Regions from separate parts of the Buttiauxella sp. BIGb0552 genome, predicted to be linked through region 3. Evidence: predicted binding sites of a transcription regulator. Region 3 holds the regulator's gene; each other region holds the start of a gene.
What was found. Region 3 encodes PurR, which represses purine synthesis genes. Its sites were predicted from a motif close to CANGCAAACGTTTGCNTG; they were not measured.
Positions count from the first base shown of each region.

Region 1: a site for PurR is predicted at 2,864-2,881, ahead of glyA (serine hydroxymethyltransferase). Genes of this name have one in related genera too.
Region 2: a site for PurR is predicted at 2,472-2,489, ahead of cvpA (colicin V production protein). Genes of this name have one in related genera too.

Region 1 covers NZ_SODY01000004.1:37,395-42,364, forward strand. Annotated here, with positions in the region: gene glrR (two-component system response regulator GlrR) at 1-830, shown strand, start outside; gene glnB (nitrogen regulatory protein P-II) at 903-1,241, shown strand; gene hmpA (NO-inducible flavohemoprotein) at 1,416-2,606, opposite strand; gene glyA (serine hydroxymethyltransferase) at 2,999-4,252, shown strand; gene EDF88_RS24690 (hypothetical protein) at 4,310-4,483, opposite strand; gene EDF88_RS12340 (ROK family protein) at 4,540-4,970, opposite strand, start outside.
Region 2 covers NZ_SODY01000004.1:261,085-266,054, forward strand. Annotated here, with positions in the region: gene accD (acetyl-CoA carboxylase, carboxyltransferase subunit beta) at 1-315, shown strand, start outside; gene folC (bifunctional tetrahydrofolate synthase/dihydrofolate synthase) at 393-1,661, shown strand; gene dedD (cell division protein DedD) at 1,651-2,379, shown strand; gene cvpA (colicin V production protein) at 2,547-3,035, shown strand; gene purF (amidophosphoribosyltransferase) at 3,127-4,644, shown strand; gene EDF88_RS13360 (UbiX family flavin prenyltransferase) at 4,755-4,970, shown strand, end outside.
Region 3 covers NZ_SODY01000001.1:185,798-190,767, forward strand. Annotated here, with positions in the region: gene cfa (cyclopropane fatty acyl phospholipid synthase) at 1-193, opposite strand, end outside; gene punC (purine nucleoside transporter PunC) at 490-1,683, opposite strand; gene punR (DNA-binding transcriptional activator PunR) at 1,799-2,710, shown strand; gene purR (HTH-type transcriptional repressor PurR) at 2,730-3,755, opposite strand; gene EDF88_RS00860 (YnhF family membrane protein) at 4,051-4,140, shown strand; gene sodB (superoxide dismutase [Fe]) at 4,193-4,774, opposite strand; gene EDF88_RS00870 (C40 family peptidase) at 4,967-4,970, opposite strand, start outside.

The DNA.
Region 1 (4,970 bases), on a different contig from region 3:
GCAAAGAGATCCTTGCGCAGGCCATTCACAACGCCAGTCCGCGCAGCAAGAAGGCATTTATCGCTATTAACTGTGGAGCATTACCAGAACAGTTGCTGGAATCTGAGCTGTTTGGCCATTCGCGTGGTGCCTTTACCGGTGCAGTCAGCAGCAGAGAAGGGCTGTTTCAGGCCGCAGAAGGTGGCACGTTATTCCTTGATGAAATTGGCGATATGCCGATTCCCTTGCAGGTCAAATTACTGCGTGTGTTGCAGGAGCGCAAAGTGCGCCCGTTGGGCAGCAACCGTGATCTCGATATTGATGTGCGCATTCTCTCTGCCACCCACCGCGACTTACCTAAAGCGATGGAGCGTGGCGAGTTCCGTGAAGACTTGTTCTACCGCCTGAATGTAGTGAGCCTGAAAATCCCTGCCCTGCAAGAACGCGCGGAAGATGTGCCTTTGCTGGCAAATCATTTATTGCGCCAGTCTGCCGATCGCCATAAGCCGTTTGTGCGCAGTTTTTCGACCGACGCCATGAAGCGCCTGATGGCGGCAAGTTGGCCTGGCAACGTGCGCCAGTTGGTTAACGTGATTGAACAGTGCGTAGCTTTGACATCCGCTCCCGTTATCAGCGAAGCGCTGGTTCAGCAGGCTCTGGAGGGCGAGAATACTGCACTGCCAACTTTCGTTGAAGCACGTAATCAGTTCGAGCTGAACTATCTGCGAAAATTGCTGCAAATGACTAAAGGTAATGTTACCCAGGCCGCGCGCGTAGCGGGGCGTAACCGTACTGAATTCTACAAATTACTCTCAAGGCATGAACTCGATGCCAATGACTTTAAAGAGTAGTTTGTGGTAATTTGAAACCACGATTACTGTAACCAGGCAGCACACTTGAGTTGTGCGGGAACCGGAAATACCATGAAAAAAATTGATGCGATTATTAAACCGTTCAAACTGGATGACGTGCGCGAAGCGCTGGCAGAAGTTGGCATCACCGGCATGACGGTAACTGAAGTTAAAGGTTTTGGTCGTCAGAAAGGGCACACCGAGCTGTACCGTGGTGCCGAGTACATGGTGGATTTCCTGCCAAAAGTAAAAATTGAAATTGTCGTCACAGACGACATCGTTGATACCTGTGTGGACACCATTATCCGCACTGCGCAAACTGGTAAAATCGGCGATGGTAAAATCTTTGTCTTTGATGTGGCGCGTGTGGTGCGTATCCGTACTGGCGAAGAAGACGACGCCGCGATTTAACTGGCCTTTATGGCGGGAGTTAAATTGATATTACTCGCCATTTTCAATACTCAAAATAATTCGAGTCGCAGGAAGGCGACCTGGCCGCAAGTCCCCAGGAGCATAGATAACTATGTGACTGGGGCGAACGGGTGCAGCCAACGCACCTGCAACTCGAAGTATGAAGAGTATAAATCACATCACTTTATGCGGGCCAAAACACTCATAATTAATTCGGTCCTGCCCTATGCCTAGCTTCACCAACTGCTCCGCCGCAAAACGCATAAAACTTACCGGGCCGCAAAGATAGAACTGCATATCTGGTGCACTGATTTTGCTTTCCAGGGTCAGTAAATCCATCAAACCTTCGCTATCAAATTTTGCCTGTGCACGGCAGCTTTCGGATGGTGTGCGATACCAGACGTGGCGCTCAAAGCGTGGCAACTGTTCACCCAGGTGATTCACTTCATCCGCAAATGCATGTACGTCACCATGTTCAGCGGCATGGAGCCAGTTCACCTGCGCGCTATGGTCATTTTTCGCCAGCGTATCGAGCATTGCCAGCATCGGCGTTTGGCCAACACCTGCTGAAATCAACGTAACTGGCGTTTGCCCGTTCACATCCATAAAGAAATCACCAGCAGGCGCAGCCAGATGCACTTCATCGCCCATCTGCGCGTGGTTGTGTAACCAGCTTGAAACCTGGCCCAAATCTTCGCGTTTCACCGCAATGCGATAGCTTTTGCCATCTGGCTTGCGGGTCAATGAATATTGGCGAATCTCCTGATGCGGGAAACCTTCAGGTTTCAGCCATACGCCAAGATATTGGCCTGGTTGATAATCCGCGACTGGTTTACCATCCAGCGGTTCAAATTCAAAGCTGGTGATAAGTGAGCTCTGCGGCTCTTTTGCCACAATGCGGAAGGCGCGAGTGCCTTCCCAACCGCCATTTTTCGCCGCGTTTTGCTGGTAGATTTCCGCTTCACGATTGATAAACACGCCTGCCAGCACGCCATACGCTTTGCCCCACGCATCCAATACTTCCTGGCCCGGGCTGAACATTTCATCCAGCGTTGCTAACAGGTGACCGCCGACGATGTCGTACTGTTCCGGTTTGATCTGGAAGCTGGTGTGTTTCTGCGCGATTTTTTCTACCGCTGGCAGTAACACCGCCAGATTTTCAATATTAGCCGCGTATGCACAGATGGCATTGAACAGCGCTTCACGCTGATCGCCATTGCGCTGGTTGCTCATATTGAAGATTTCTTTCAGCTCAGGATTATGGCTGAACATGCGATCGTAAAAGTGAGCGGTAAGTTTTGGGCCGGTTGCGGCAAGCAGGGGAATGGTGGATTTCACAACAGCGATGGTTTGTGCGTCAAGCATGGTATGGCTCCTTTTATACCCGTCATATTTCAAGCCGCAGGGGTGATAGATGCAACTCGAATTATTTAGGGTTTTCTAATTGATGTATTTTAAATGCATCTTATAAAATTATCGGATTAAAAAAAAGCACTACATTGTAAATGGATACTTACTGAGTCGATTCGGCTCACAGAACGTGAAATTTCTGCATGTTGATGATGAATTAATATCCGCAGAAATAGCTTGCCACTTTTGGCTTCAAACCCTTGCAGGACGCCGAGCCAATCGTTTGCGTAAAAACCTCTGTCAAGACCTATCACCTGATACCAATTCGGTTTACACTGTTGCCCGTTGTTTGAGAGAGCCCTCAAAGCTGTTCGAATTTTTACTGTTAGCTGAGTCTGGAGATGCGAATGTTAAAACGTGAAATGAACATTGCCGATTACGATGCCGATTTATGGCAGGCCATGGAGCAAGAAAAAGTACGTCAGGAAGAGCACATTGAACTGATCGCCTCCGAAAACTACACCAGCCCGCGCGTGATGCAGGCTCAGGGTTCTCAGTTAACTAACAAATATGCCGAAGGTTACCCAGGCAAACGTTACTACGGCGGCTGCGAATACGTTGATGTCGTTGAACAACTGGCTATCGACCGTGCAAAAGAGCTGTTCGGCGCTGATTACGCTAACGTGCAACCGCACTCCGGTTCACAGGCTAACTTCGCGGTATACACCACTTTGCTGGAACCAAGCGACACCGTTCTGGGTATGAACCTGGCACATGGCGGCCACCTGACTCACGGCTCCCCGGTAAACTTCTCCGGCAAGCTGTACAACATCGTTCCTTATGGTATCGATGAAACCGGTCATATCGACTACGCAGACCTGGAAAAACAAGCTAAAGCCCATAAGCCGAAAATGATCATCGGTGGCTTCTCTGCTTATTCAGGCGTGGTTGACTGGGCAAAAATGCGTGAAATTGCAGACATGGTTGATGCGAAACTGTTCGTGGACATGGCACACGTTGCTGGCCTGATTGCTGCGGGCGTTTACCCGAACCCGGTTCCACATGCACACGTTGTGACAACCACTACGCACAAAACTTTGGCAGGCCCACGCGGTGGTTTAATCCTCGCGAACGGCGGCAGCGAAGAGCTGTATAAGAAACTGAACTCCGCTGTCTTCCCAGGCGCGCAGGGCGGCCCACTGATGCACGTCATCGCGGGTAAAGCTGTTGCACTGAAAGAAGCAATGGAACCTGAGTTCAAAACTTACCAGCAGCAAGTTGCTAAGAATGCAAAAGCAATGGTTTCTGTGTTCCTGGACCGTGGTTACAAAGTGGTTTCTGGCGGTACTGACAACCACCTGTTCTTGCTGGATCTGGTTGATAAAAACCTGACCGGTAAAGAAGCTGATGCTGCATTGGGTCGCGCGAATATCACCGTGAACAAAAACAGCGTGCCAAACGATCCGAAGAGCCCGTTTGTGACTTCTGGTATCCGTATCGGTACTCCAGCGGTGACTCGCCGTGGCTTCAATGAAGCAGACGTTCGCGAACTGGCTGGCTGGATGTGTGATGTGTTAGATAGCATCAACGACGAAGCGGTTATCGAACGCACCAAGCAAAAAGTTCTGGATATCTGCGCCCGCTTGCCGGTTTACGCATAATTTCCGCTACGTAAGTCACTAAAGCCCACGTTATGTGGGCTTTGTTGTTTTTGATGGCTAATGTTGATCGCGCGTGATTAAACTGCAGTTCTTCGCAGTGGCTACGGTATCGCTGCTCTGAGTTGCCTGAATACAGGCATCCATTGGCGATAAGGGGGGCGGGGTATTAACCGTCTGGGCTGCACAACCTGCCAATAACAGCCCGAAAATAATCACACCTGCTTTATGCATAATTTCACTCCTTGCCAGATGTTGACTGGGATATCCGGGGAATATTTCCTCACGGCTTATTCTTTACCCAGCGTGGCTTCCACATACAAATAACCAATTCCCATCACTTGCTGTGGCCGCGAAAGCTTGCCGAAACTAATTTGTGTCGCATTAATCTTTAGCGCATCGCCATGGTCAAACGGATTAAACCCAATCTGCCGATTGATGGTTGCCAGCCAGTCCTCGCCAAATCCACAGCTTCTACCATAAAACAAAATATTGTTAATATTTAATATATTAAGGAAATTATACAAACTCAGCCCAATGGCATTAGCTGCACTTTCTACCCAGCTACGAACTTGTTCATCGCCACTATGCCAGGCTGAAATAAGCTGTGCGGAGGTGACATTTTCCGGGTCTTGTCGTGCCGAACCAGGTTGCGATTTTAACCAGATACGCGCCTGTTTTTTTAACGCTGAAAGCGATGCGACGGTTTCCAGACAGCCGT
Region 2 (4,970 bases), on a different contig from region 3:
CCGACTATGGGCGGCGTGTCTGCAAGCTTCGCAATGTTAGGTGATCTCAACATCGCTGAGCCAAAAGCATTGATCGGCTTTGCGGGCCCTCGTGTTATCGAGCAAACCGTTCGCGAAAAACTGCCGCCGGGCTTCCAGCGTAGTGAGTTCCTGATCGAAAAAGGGGCGATCGACATGATCGTCCGTCGTCCAGAAATGCGCCTCAAACTGGCAAGCGTTCTGGCAAAGCTGACAAATCAGCCCGCGCCGAATCCTGAAGCGCCGCGTGAACCGATTGTGGTTCCGGCAGCACCGGAAGAAGGTCACGAGGCCTGATAGTCAATAAAGGCAGGGCCGCTCGCGGAACTGCCTTTTTTCTTGAACCGATCCTCTCGGTAAGTAGAACGGGCATCATGGAAAAAATTCAAACTCCTCAAGCCACGTCGCCTCTGGCCACGTGGCTTTGTTATCTGGAAAATCTCCACTCAAAAACTATCGAGCTTGGTCTTGACCGCGTAAAAAAAGTTGCAGCGACGCTTGATGTCTTAAAACCTGCACCGACGGTGTTTACCGTGGCTGGAACCAATGGCAAAGGCACTACTTGTCGCACCCTGGAAAAGGTGTTGATGGCGGCGGGATATAGCGTTGGTGTCTACAGTTCACCGCATCTGGTGCGTTACACCGAGCGCGTGCGCGTACAAAGTGAAGAGCTGGACGAGGCATACCACACGGCGGCATTTGCACAAATTGAAGCCGCGCGTGGCGAAACATCGTTGACCTATTTTGAATACAGCACCTTGTCAGCGCTATTGTTGTTTAAGCAACTGGCTGTGGACGTGGTGATTCTTGAAGTCGGCCTGGGTGGTCGCCTGGATGCGACCAATATTGTCGATGCCGATGTAGCCGTTGTCACCAGTATCGCCCTTGATCACACAGACTGGCTGGGGCCAGACCGTGAAAGTATCGGACGTGAAAAAGCTGGGGTCTTCCGTGGTGGTAAACCTGCTGTGGTGGGCGAGCCAGATATGCCACACACTATTGCTGATGTAGCGGCTGAAAAGGGTGCTCATCTGCTGCGCCGTGATGTCGACTGGTCTTATCAAGTGGGTGAGAACAGCTGGAGTTTTAAAGACGCACAGGGTGAACTCAACGAGCTGCCTATGCCGTTAGTCCCACAGCCAAATGCGGCGACCGCATTGGCCGCGTTGCGTGCAAGCCAGCTAAATGTCAGTGTTGAAGCTATTATTCAAGGGATTAAAGAGGCGGCACTACCGGGCCGTTTCCAGATTATTTCGCAGGCCCCTTTGGTTATTCTCGATGTGGCGCATAATCCCCATGCGGCGGCCTATCTTGCCGGGCGCCTTGCGCAGCTACCCAAGCGTGGGCGAGTGTTGGCGGTAATTGGCATGCTCCATGACAAAGACATCGCCGGTACGCTGGCAAATTTGTCTCATCAAGTTGATAGCTGGTATTGTGCTCCTCTGGAAGGGCCACGCGGTGCGACGGCCGAGCAACTGATTGAGCATCTGGGCCAGGGTGAAGTCTACGGCACAGTGGCGCAAGCCTGGAATGCTGCGATGAGTGCAGCAACAGAGGATGATACCGTGCTGGTGTGTGGTTCATTTCATACAGTAGCCCACGTAATGGAAGCGCTGGACGCGGAGAAAACAGGTGGCGAGTAAGTTTCAAAATCGATTAGTAGGGACCATCATTTTGGTCGCACTGGGGGTCATTATCCTGCCAGGGCTGCTCGATGGTCAGAAAAAGCATTATCAGGATGAATTCGCAGCCATTCCTCTGGTTCCAAAACCAGGGGATACCGCTGAGCCGGATATGTTGCCTGTCGCAACTCAGGCACTCCCTTCTCAGCCACCTGAAGGTGCCGCAGAAGAGGTGAGAGCGGGTACGGCAGCAGCACCAGGATTAGATATCGCCTCACTGCCAAGTGATGGTGGTGCGGGTATTGATGAAGTTCCGGTCGCCCGTGCTCAACCAAAACCGCAACCTGTCGTTGAAAAGCCGAAACCTAAGCAGGTCGAAAAACCGCAGAGTAAGGCTGAGATTGATCAAACGGCAGAACGTCTGGCGATGATGAACGAAGAACCGCCAGCACCTGAGAAACCTGCGAAGCAAGAAACGACCGAACAAGCGCCAACCGGCAAAGCTTACGTCGTGCAACTAGGTGCATTAAAGAATGCCGACAAAGTGAATGAAATTGTTGGTAAACTACGCGGCGCTGGGTTCCGTGCTTACACGTCACCGTCGACACCAGTGCAGGGGAAAGTTACCCGTATTTTGGTGGGACCGGACGCTTCGAAAGACAAACTTAAGTCGTCTTTGGGCGAGCTGAATTCGCTTTCCGGGCTGAACGGTGTGGTCATGACTTACACGGCCAGATAAACCCGCAGAGCGGCGGGATTTAGGGCAAGTTTTTAATGGCGTTGAGCATTTTTTCAACGCCATTATTTATTTACGCGAGGGAAGGAAATCCCTACGCAAACGTTTTCTTTTTCTGTTAGAATGCGCCCCGAACTGGACGTCAGGGCGATTTGTCGTGAGATTTGTTCATGGTCTGGATAGATTACGCCATTATTGCAGTCATCGGTTTTTCGGCTCTGATTAGTGTTATTCGTGGGTTTGTGCGTGAAGCGTTATCGCTGGTGACCTGGGGTTGTGCTTTCTTTGTCGCCAGTCATTACTACACTTACCTGTCAGTCTGGTTCACAGGCTTTGAAGACGAACTGGTACGTAATGGAATAGCTATCGCGATACTCTTTATCGCGACACTCATTGTCGGTGCGATAGTCAATTATGTGATTAGCGCATTGGTTGAGAAAACCGGCCTGTCGGGTACAGACAGGGTGTTGGGGATCTGTTTCGGTGCTTTACGTGGAGCATTGATCGTCGCCGCCATTCTGTTCTTTCTTGATACGTTTACTGGTTTTTCGAAGAGTGACGACTGGCAAAAGTCGCAGCTTATCCCGCAATTCAGTTTCATCATCAGATGGTTCTTTGACTATCTGCAAAGCTCGTCAAGTTTCTTGCCTCGGCCTTAGGGCGGGGGTTATGGCTTAGAGTCTGATTTTTCTGGCTATTTTATTTTCAATTAACGCCAGAAAAACAGACTCACGATGAGGAAAAGACAACATGTGCGGTATTGTCGGTATCGCCGGTTTCATGCCGGTAAACCAGTCTATCTATGATGCGTTAACGGTGCTTCAGCATCGTGGACAAGATGCCGCAGGCATCGTCACCATTGATGCTTTAAACTGTTTTCGTCTACGCAAAGCTAATGGACTGGTGAGTGATGTATTTGGTGCCATTCACATGCAACGCTTACAAGGAAACATGGGCATTGGTCATGTGCGATACCCTACAGCGGGTAGTTCCAGCGCTTCTGAAGCCCAGCCTTTCTATGTTAACTCTCCGTACGGCATTACCCTTGCACACAACGGTAACCTGACTAACGCCCACGAACTGCGCCAGAAGCTGTTCGAAGAAAAGCGTCGTCACATTAACACCACTTCCGATTCTGAAATCCTGCTGAATATTTTCGCCAGTGAGCTGGATAACTTCCGCAACTATCCTCTGGAAGCAGACAACATTTTTGCCGCCATTGCCGCGACTAACCGCCAGATTCGTGGTGCTTATGCCTGTGTTGCGATGATTATCGGCCACGGTATGGTTGCCTTCCGCGATCCAAACGGCATCCGCCCACTCGTAATGGGCAAGCGTGATTTGAACGACGGTCGCACTGAATATATGGTGGCTTCCGAAAGCGTTGCGCTTGATACCCTGGGCTTCGAATTCCTGCGTGATATCGCACCGGGTGAAGCGGTATACATCACTGAGAAAGGGCAGTTGTTCACCCGCCAGTGTGCTGATAACCCAACCAGCAACCCTTGCCTATTCGAATACGTCTACTTCGCGCGTCCGGACTCCTTTATCGACAAGATTTCCGTTTACAGCGCACGCGTTGAGATGGGCAAAAAACTCGGTGAGAAAATTGCCCGCGAGTGGGAAGATCTGGATATCGATGTGGTTATCCCGATTCCAGAAACATCCTGCGATATCGCGCTCGAAATCGCGCGTATTCTCGACAAGCCATATCGCCAAGGCTTCGTGAAGAACCGCTACGTTGGCCGTACTTTTATCATGCCGGGCCAGCAGCTGCGTCGTAAATCTGTACGTCGTAAACTCAACGCTAACCGTGCTGAGTTCCGCGATAAGAACGTTCTGCTGGTGGATGACTCCATCGTGCGTGGTACCACTTCTGAGCAAATTATCGAAATGGCACGTGAAGCCGGTGCGAAGAAAGTTTACCTCGCGTCAGCGGCACCGGAAATTCGTTTCCCGAACGTATACGGCATCGACATGCCAAGTGCTAACGAACTGATTGCTCACGGCCGTGAAGTTGACGAGATCCGTCAGTTGATTGGCGCCGATGGTCTTATTTTCCAGGATCTGAACGATCTGATTGAGGCTGTACGCGTTGAGAATCCGGATATCACGCAGTTTGAATGCTCGGTGTTCAACGGTATCTATGTGACCAAAGATGTGGATCACGAATACCTTGAATATCTTGAGTCACTGCGTAATGACGATTCACAAGCGATTGCCCGTCAGAATGAAGTGGAAAACTTAGAGATGCACAACGAGGGTTAAAGCCATCCTCACCTTAACCCTCTCCCGGAAGGAGAGGGTTACCATTTCTTGCATCCCTGCCCATCTTGCGGCAAAGTCAGCCCAGATAAACTCCTCGGGCGAACTAAAATATGAAACGGTTAATTGTTGGAATTTCAGGTGCCAGTGGTGCAATCTACGGTGTGCGACTACTTCAGGTACTGCAACAATTACCCGATATCGAAACTCATCTCATTCTGAGTAACGCTGCTCGCCAGACCCTTGCCTTAGAAACCAATATTTCCCTGCGTGAAGTTCAGGCTCTGGCTGATGTGGTTCATGACGCCCGTGATATCGCCGCCAGCCTC
Region 3 (4,970 bases):
CGTCCATATAGCTTTCACCAAGACCCAGTGTACCCTCTTGCAGAACACGCTTAAAAAAATCGGGATGCTTAACCTGTATATCGAAGGGGCGTGGGCCATTAATTTCTACCCCTGCCCGCGTGAGCATATCGTTCACAATCCGATACCACGGGTTATTTCTTATTCTGACTTCTTCTATACACGATGAACTCATAGCTTCTCCATCACCAATGTGAGAGGAACCTTAAAACAGCGTAGACGCTATTTTGGGCATGTGAGAAATGTCACGGAAAATTCCGTGTGCCTGATATCCGACGTAGAACAGAGAAAGGGGGCTTGGCGCCCCAAAAAACAGCTGTAAAACAAAAACGGGAGCCAAAAGGCTCCCGTTTTAATGTGATTATTATGGTGTTATTTGTTGAGCCGTTTATGAGTATAGGCTCGCTTAAGCGGTGATTCAATCACATATTCTTAGCAAGCTAACCATGTTGAGGTTGAGCAATTTTAATCTTAATGTGCATCTGATTCAGCCGGTTGCCAGACTTCGGCATTTTTATGACGCTGAAGCAGATAACCCAGCATGGCCAGAACAATTGTTACCAGCATGACACTGGTGGTTGTCAGCAGTGGAGTAGCGACCAACCATGACACCATCAAACTTGCCAGGAAGCACAGGCCCAATTGCAGCGTGTTTTGCAGCGCAGCGGCTTTACCTGTGGCTTGTGGGAAAGGCAACAGTGCAGAAGCAACAACGATTGGGTAAATCGCCCCGTTGGCAATCGCCATGATACAGAATGGGATGAGCAGCATGGTCAGGTTCGCGTGTCCACTTATCGATACCGCCCAGGTGCCGAAAACACTCACCGTATATAACGCAAGCAACCACGGCAGCATTTGCTTGCCTTGCCATTTTTGCAGTGCGCTACGGCAGCCATAACCACCAATCAGGAAGGCGATAGTTTGCGGCACATAGCTCAGGCCAATTGCCGCCGGGCTGTAACCCATATCGTTCAGAATAAACGGAGAACCGGTCAGCCAGGCAAAGAAGCTGGCAGAGCAAGCTGCGTAAATCAACACGTTGCCGCTATATACACGAGAGCGCAGTAACGACATAAAGCTGACTTTATTGTCTTCTGTTTGCGGGTGATGCTGGGTACGTGGTTTCAGACGCAGAGTTGGGATCATCAGCACCAGCGTGATGGCAAACAGTGTGGCGAAAATCGCCTGCCAGTCAAAGTGGGTCAAAATCCAGCTACCCAAAAGTGGAGCCAGTGCAGGAGACAGACCAACCAGCGGCATAATCGTTGCAAAAATACGATTTGCGCGGTTTGCCGGGTAGTAATCGGTCACCAGTGCCTGCCAGCTTACCGCGGCAGAACAAACACCAACGGCCTGAACGAAGCGCAGGACCAGCAGAGCGGTGGCACTTTCTACCCACAACATTCCAATACAACCGACGGCGAACAGACTCAGACCGGCCAGCAAAACTGGTTTACGTCCGAAATGGTCTGACAGCGGCCCCCACATTAACTGGGCAAACGCAAAGCCCGCAAGGAACAGGCTCAGGCTCGCACTAACGGCGGAGGCATCGGTCTGTAAATCTTGCTGAATGGCAGCGAAAGCAGGCAGATACATGTCTGTGGCAAGGAAGCCCAGAACACTTAATCCAGCCAGCCAGATAAGAAATCCTTTTGATGGTTGCATAATTTTCTCTTGTTTTATCTTGCAGGTTGATCGCCGCGAGAGTGTACGGAGTGCAAATAGGCTTGTGAAACGCTAATATTTGTAGGTTGCGTTCAAAAATTTTGTGAGCAGAGAAATGTGGTCAGAATATTCGCTGGAAGTGATAGATGCGGTAGCGCGCAATGGCAGCTTCAGTGGTGCAGCACAAGAGCTGCACCGCGTTCCGTCAGCTATCAGCTATACGGTACGGCAACTTGAAGATTGGTTAGCGGTTCCGTTATTCGAACGTCGCCATCGGGATGTTGAATTAACCCCCGCAGGCGTCTTTTTCCTGAAAGAAGGCCGCTCTGTTATCAAAAAAATGATGACGACACGGCAGCAGTGTCAACAGATCGCAAATGGATGGCGCGGGCACCTGGCTATCGCAGTTGATAACATCGTTAAACCTGAACGAACGCGTCAGTTGGTGTTGGATTTTTATCGTCATTTTCCGGATATCGAACTGCGTATATTCCAGGAAGTGTTTAACGGCGTGTGGGATGCGCTGGCTGATGGGCGAGTTGAAGTCGCGATTGGTGCGACACAAGCTATTCCTGTCGGGGGGCGTTATGCGTTCCGCGATATGGGGACGTTGAGTTGGCGCTGTGTGGTGTCATCAAATCACCCACTGGCACAGCAGGGCGGAACCTTAAGTGATGATGATCTGCGAGCCTGGCCGTCGTTAGTACTGGAAGATACCTCCCGTTCGCTACCGAAGCGTATTACCTGGCTTTTGGATAACCAGCGTCGAGTTGTGGTTCCAGACTGGGAATCTGGCTCTGATTGTCTTAGCGCGGGTTTATGTATTGGTATGGTGCCATTGCATATAGCAAAGCCGTGGTTGGCTTCAGGGCAGTGGAGTGAGCTGACGCTCGATAACCCGTTCCCGGACGCGGCATGTTGCCTGACATGGCGGCAAAATGATGCTTCGCCAGCTCTGGCCTGGCTGCTGGAGTATTTAGGGGATAGTGAGACGATGAATCAGGAGTGGTTGCAGGAGCCTGCTTAGACAGGCTCCATTGACTATTTTAGCGGCGGTAATCGCGGAATGGGCCATCAGCCACAGAACGGCGTTCAATCAGGCGCGGATGTACTTCAATTGATTGCGACTCTTCGCGTTTATTGACGATTCTATCCAGCAGCATATTGAAAGCTGTTTCACCCAGCGAGTCCTTCGGCTGGTGAATGGTGGTCAATGCCGGTGTGAAATAACGAGCGTTACGCACGTTGTCATAACCGATAATGGAAATATCCTGCGGTACGCGTAAACCCATTTCATCAGCAGCACAAATTGCGCCCATCGCCATAATGTCGCCGCCGCAGAATACTGCGGTAGGGCGCTGAGACTGACCGATAATCTGCTGCATGGCGCGGTAGCCTGACTCAGGTTCAAAGTCACCTTGCACAATCCAGTTCTCAGGAATAGCGATCCCAGCTTCTTCCAGCGCCTTCATAAAACCAGCATGGCGGCCGCCACCGGTATTACGCTCCATTTGGCCAGGGATTGCACCAATTTCGCGGTGACCACGTTCAATCAAATAACGTCCAGCCAGATAGCCACCGTGGAAGGCATTATCGACAACGGAGTCGGTGAAATCTGCGCGGGCTTCGCCCCAGTCCATCACAACCATTGGGATGTGACGATACTCTTCAAGCATAGTCAGTAATGATTCCGGATATTCAGAGCACATCACCAGCAGCCCATCGACGCGCTTTTGCGCCATCATGGATAAATAGGCGCGCTGTTTTTCGAAATTATTGTGCGCATTACCCAAAATCAGGGTGTAGCCTTTTTCAAAGCAGCTATTTTCGACAGCTTCGATTATCTCGGCAAAATAGGGTGCTTCGCTAGAAGTGGCTAGCAAACCAATCGTTTTGGTGTGATTAACTTTCAAGCTACGCGCGACGGCGCTCGGCGAATAGTGCAATTGTTTGATTGCCGCCCAGACCGCGTTACGTGTTTCTTCCGCCACAAAACGGGTCTTGTTAATCACATGTGATACGGTTGTGGTGGAAACGTTTGCGAGCTTCGCTACGTCCTTGATTGTCGCCATTAAATTTCACTCCGGGCCATATCGTAAACCCCTGATAACCAATGTGTTAAACGTTTGCGTACGCCAACTCCTGAGGCAACGTTAAGGTTGCAGGTATGCCGGGATTGCGACATAAAACGGGAGGAGGGCGTTGAGTAGATGGTACGCAATAAATTAGCGTGGGATTTTGGCCTATCCAGGAGAAAAGTGAAAGAGGGAAAAGCGATATCAGGTTAAAACCAGGGGGATTTTTATGTCTGATTGTGGGAAAATCAAGCCGACACACCGATTGTAGGGTAATAAAAGGAGTTTGCTAATGAGTACCGATCTGAAATTTTCAATCATGACCACGGTTGTTGTTTTGGCACTGATTGTGTGTGGCGCGTTAACCGCCGTACTGCACTGATACATCGCTCTGATTAAAATGGGCCGCAATCGCGGCCCATATATTTTAGGTTTTATGCTGCCAGATTCTTAGCAACAAACTCCCAGTTCACCAACGCCCAGAAATGCTCAAGATAGCCAGCACGAGCATTGCGGTAGTCGATGTAGTACGCATGTTCCCACACATCCACAGTCAATAACGGTGTTGCCGCTGTTGTTAGTGGGGTACCCGCGTTTGAGGTAGAGACAATCGCCAGAGCGCCATCTTCTTGTTTGACAAGCCAGGTCCAGCCAGCGCCAAAGTTTTTAATAGCTGCATCAGTGAACTGCTGTTTAAACTCAGCAAAGCTACCAAACGACTTATTAATGGCTTCCAGAAGCTCTCCAGTTGGTTCACCGCCAGCATTTGGTGCCAGGCAATTCCAGTAGAAGGTGTGGTTCCAAACCTGTGCTGCGTTGTTAAACACGCCGCCTTCGGAAGTACGAACGATCTCTTCGAGATTTTTACCTTCAAACGCAGTGCCCTTAACCAGATTGTTCAGGTTAGTGACATAGGTTTGATGGTGTTTACCGTAATGGTATTCCAGAGTTTCGGCGGAGATATGCGGTGCTAAAGCATCTTTTGCATATGGTAGTGCAGGTAGTTCGAACGACATTGCTGACTCCTTATTACCCTTCATACTTCGAGCTGCATCTTTGTTGGCTGCGATGCAACTCGAATTATTTTGGGTATCTATTGTTAAACATCACTTTTAGTGCGGGTTTAGGGTAACAAATTGAAAGGATAAGCAAAAGAGGGAACTCACCTGCCCAGGGAAGGGCAGGCGCAGGTTTTCGATAAATAGAGTTTAA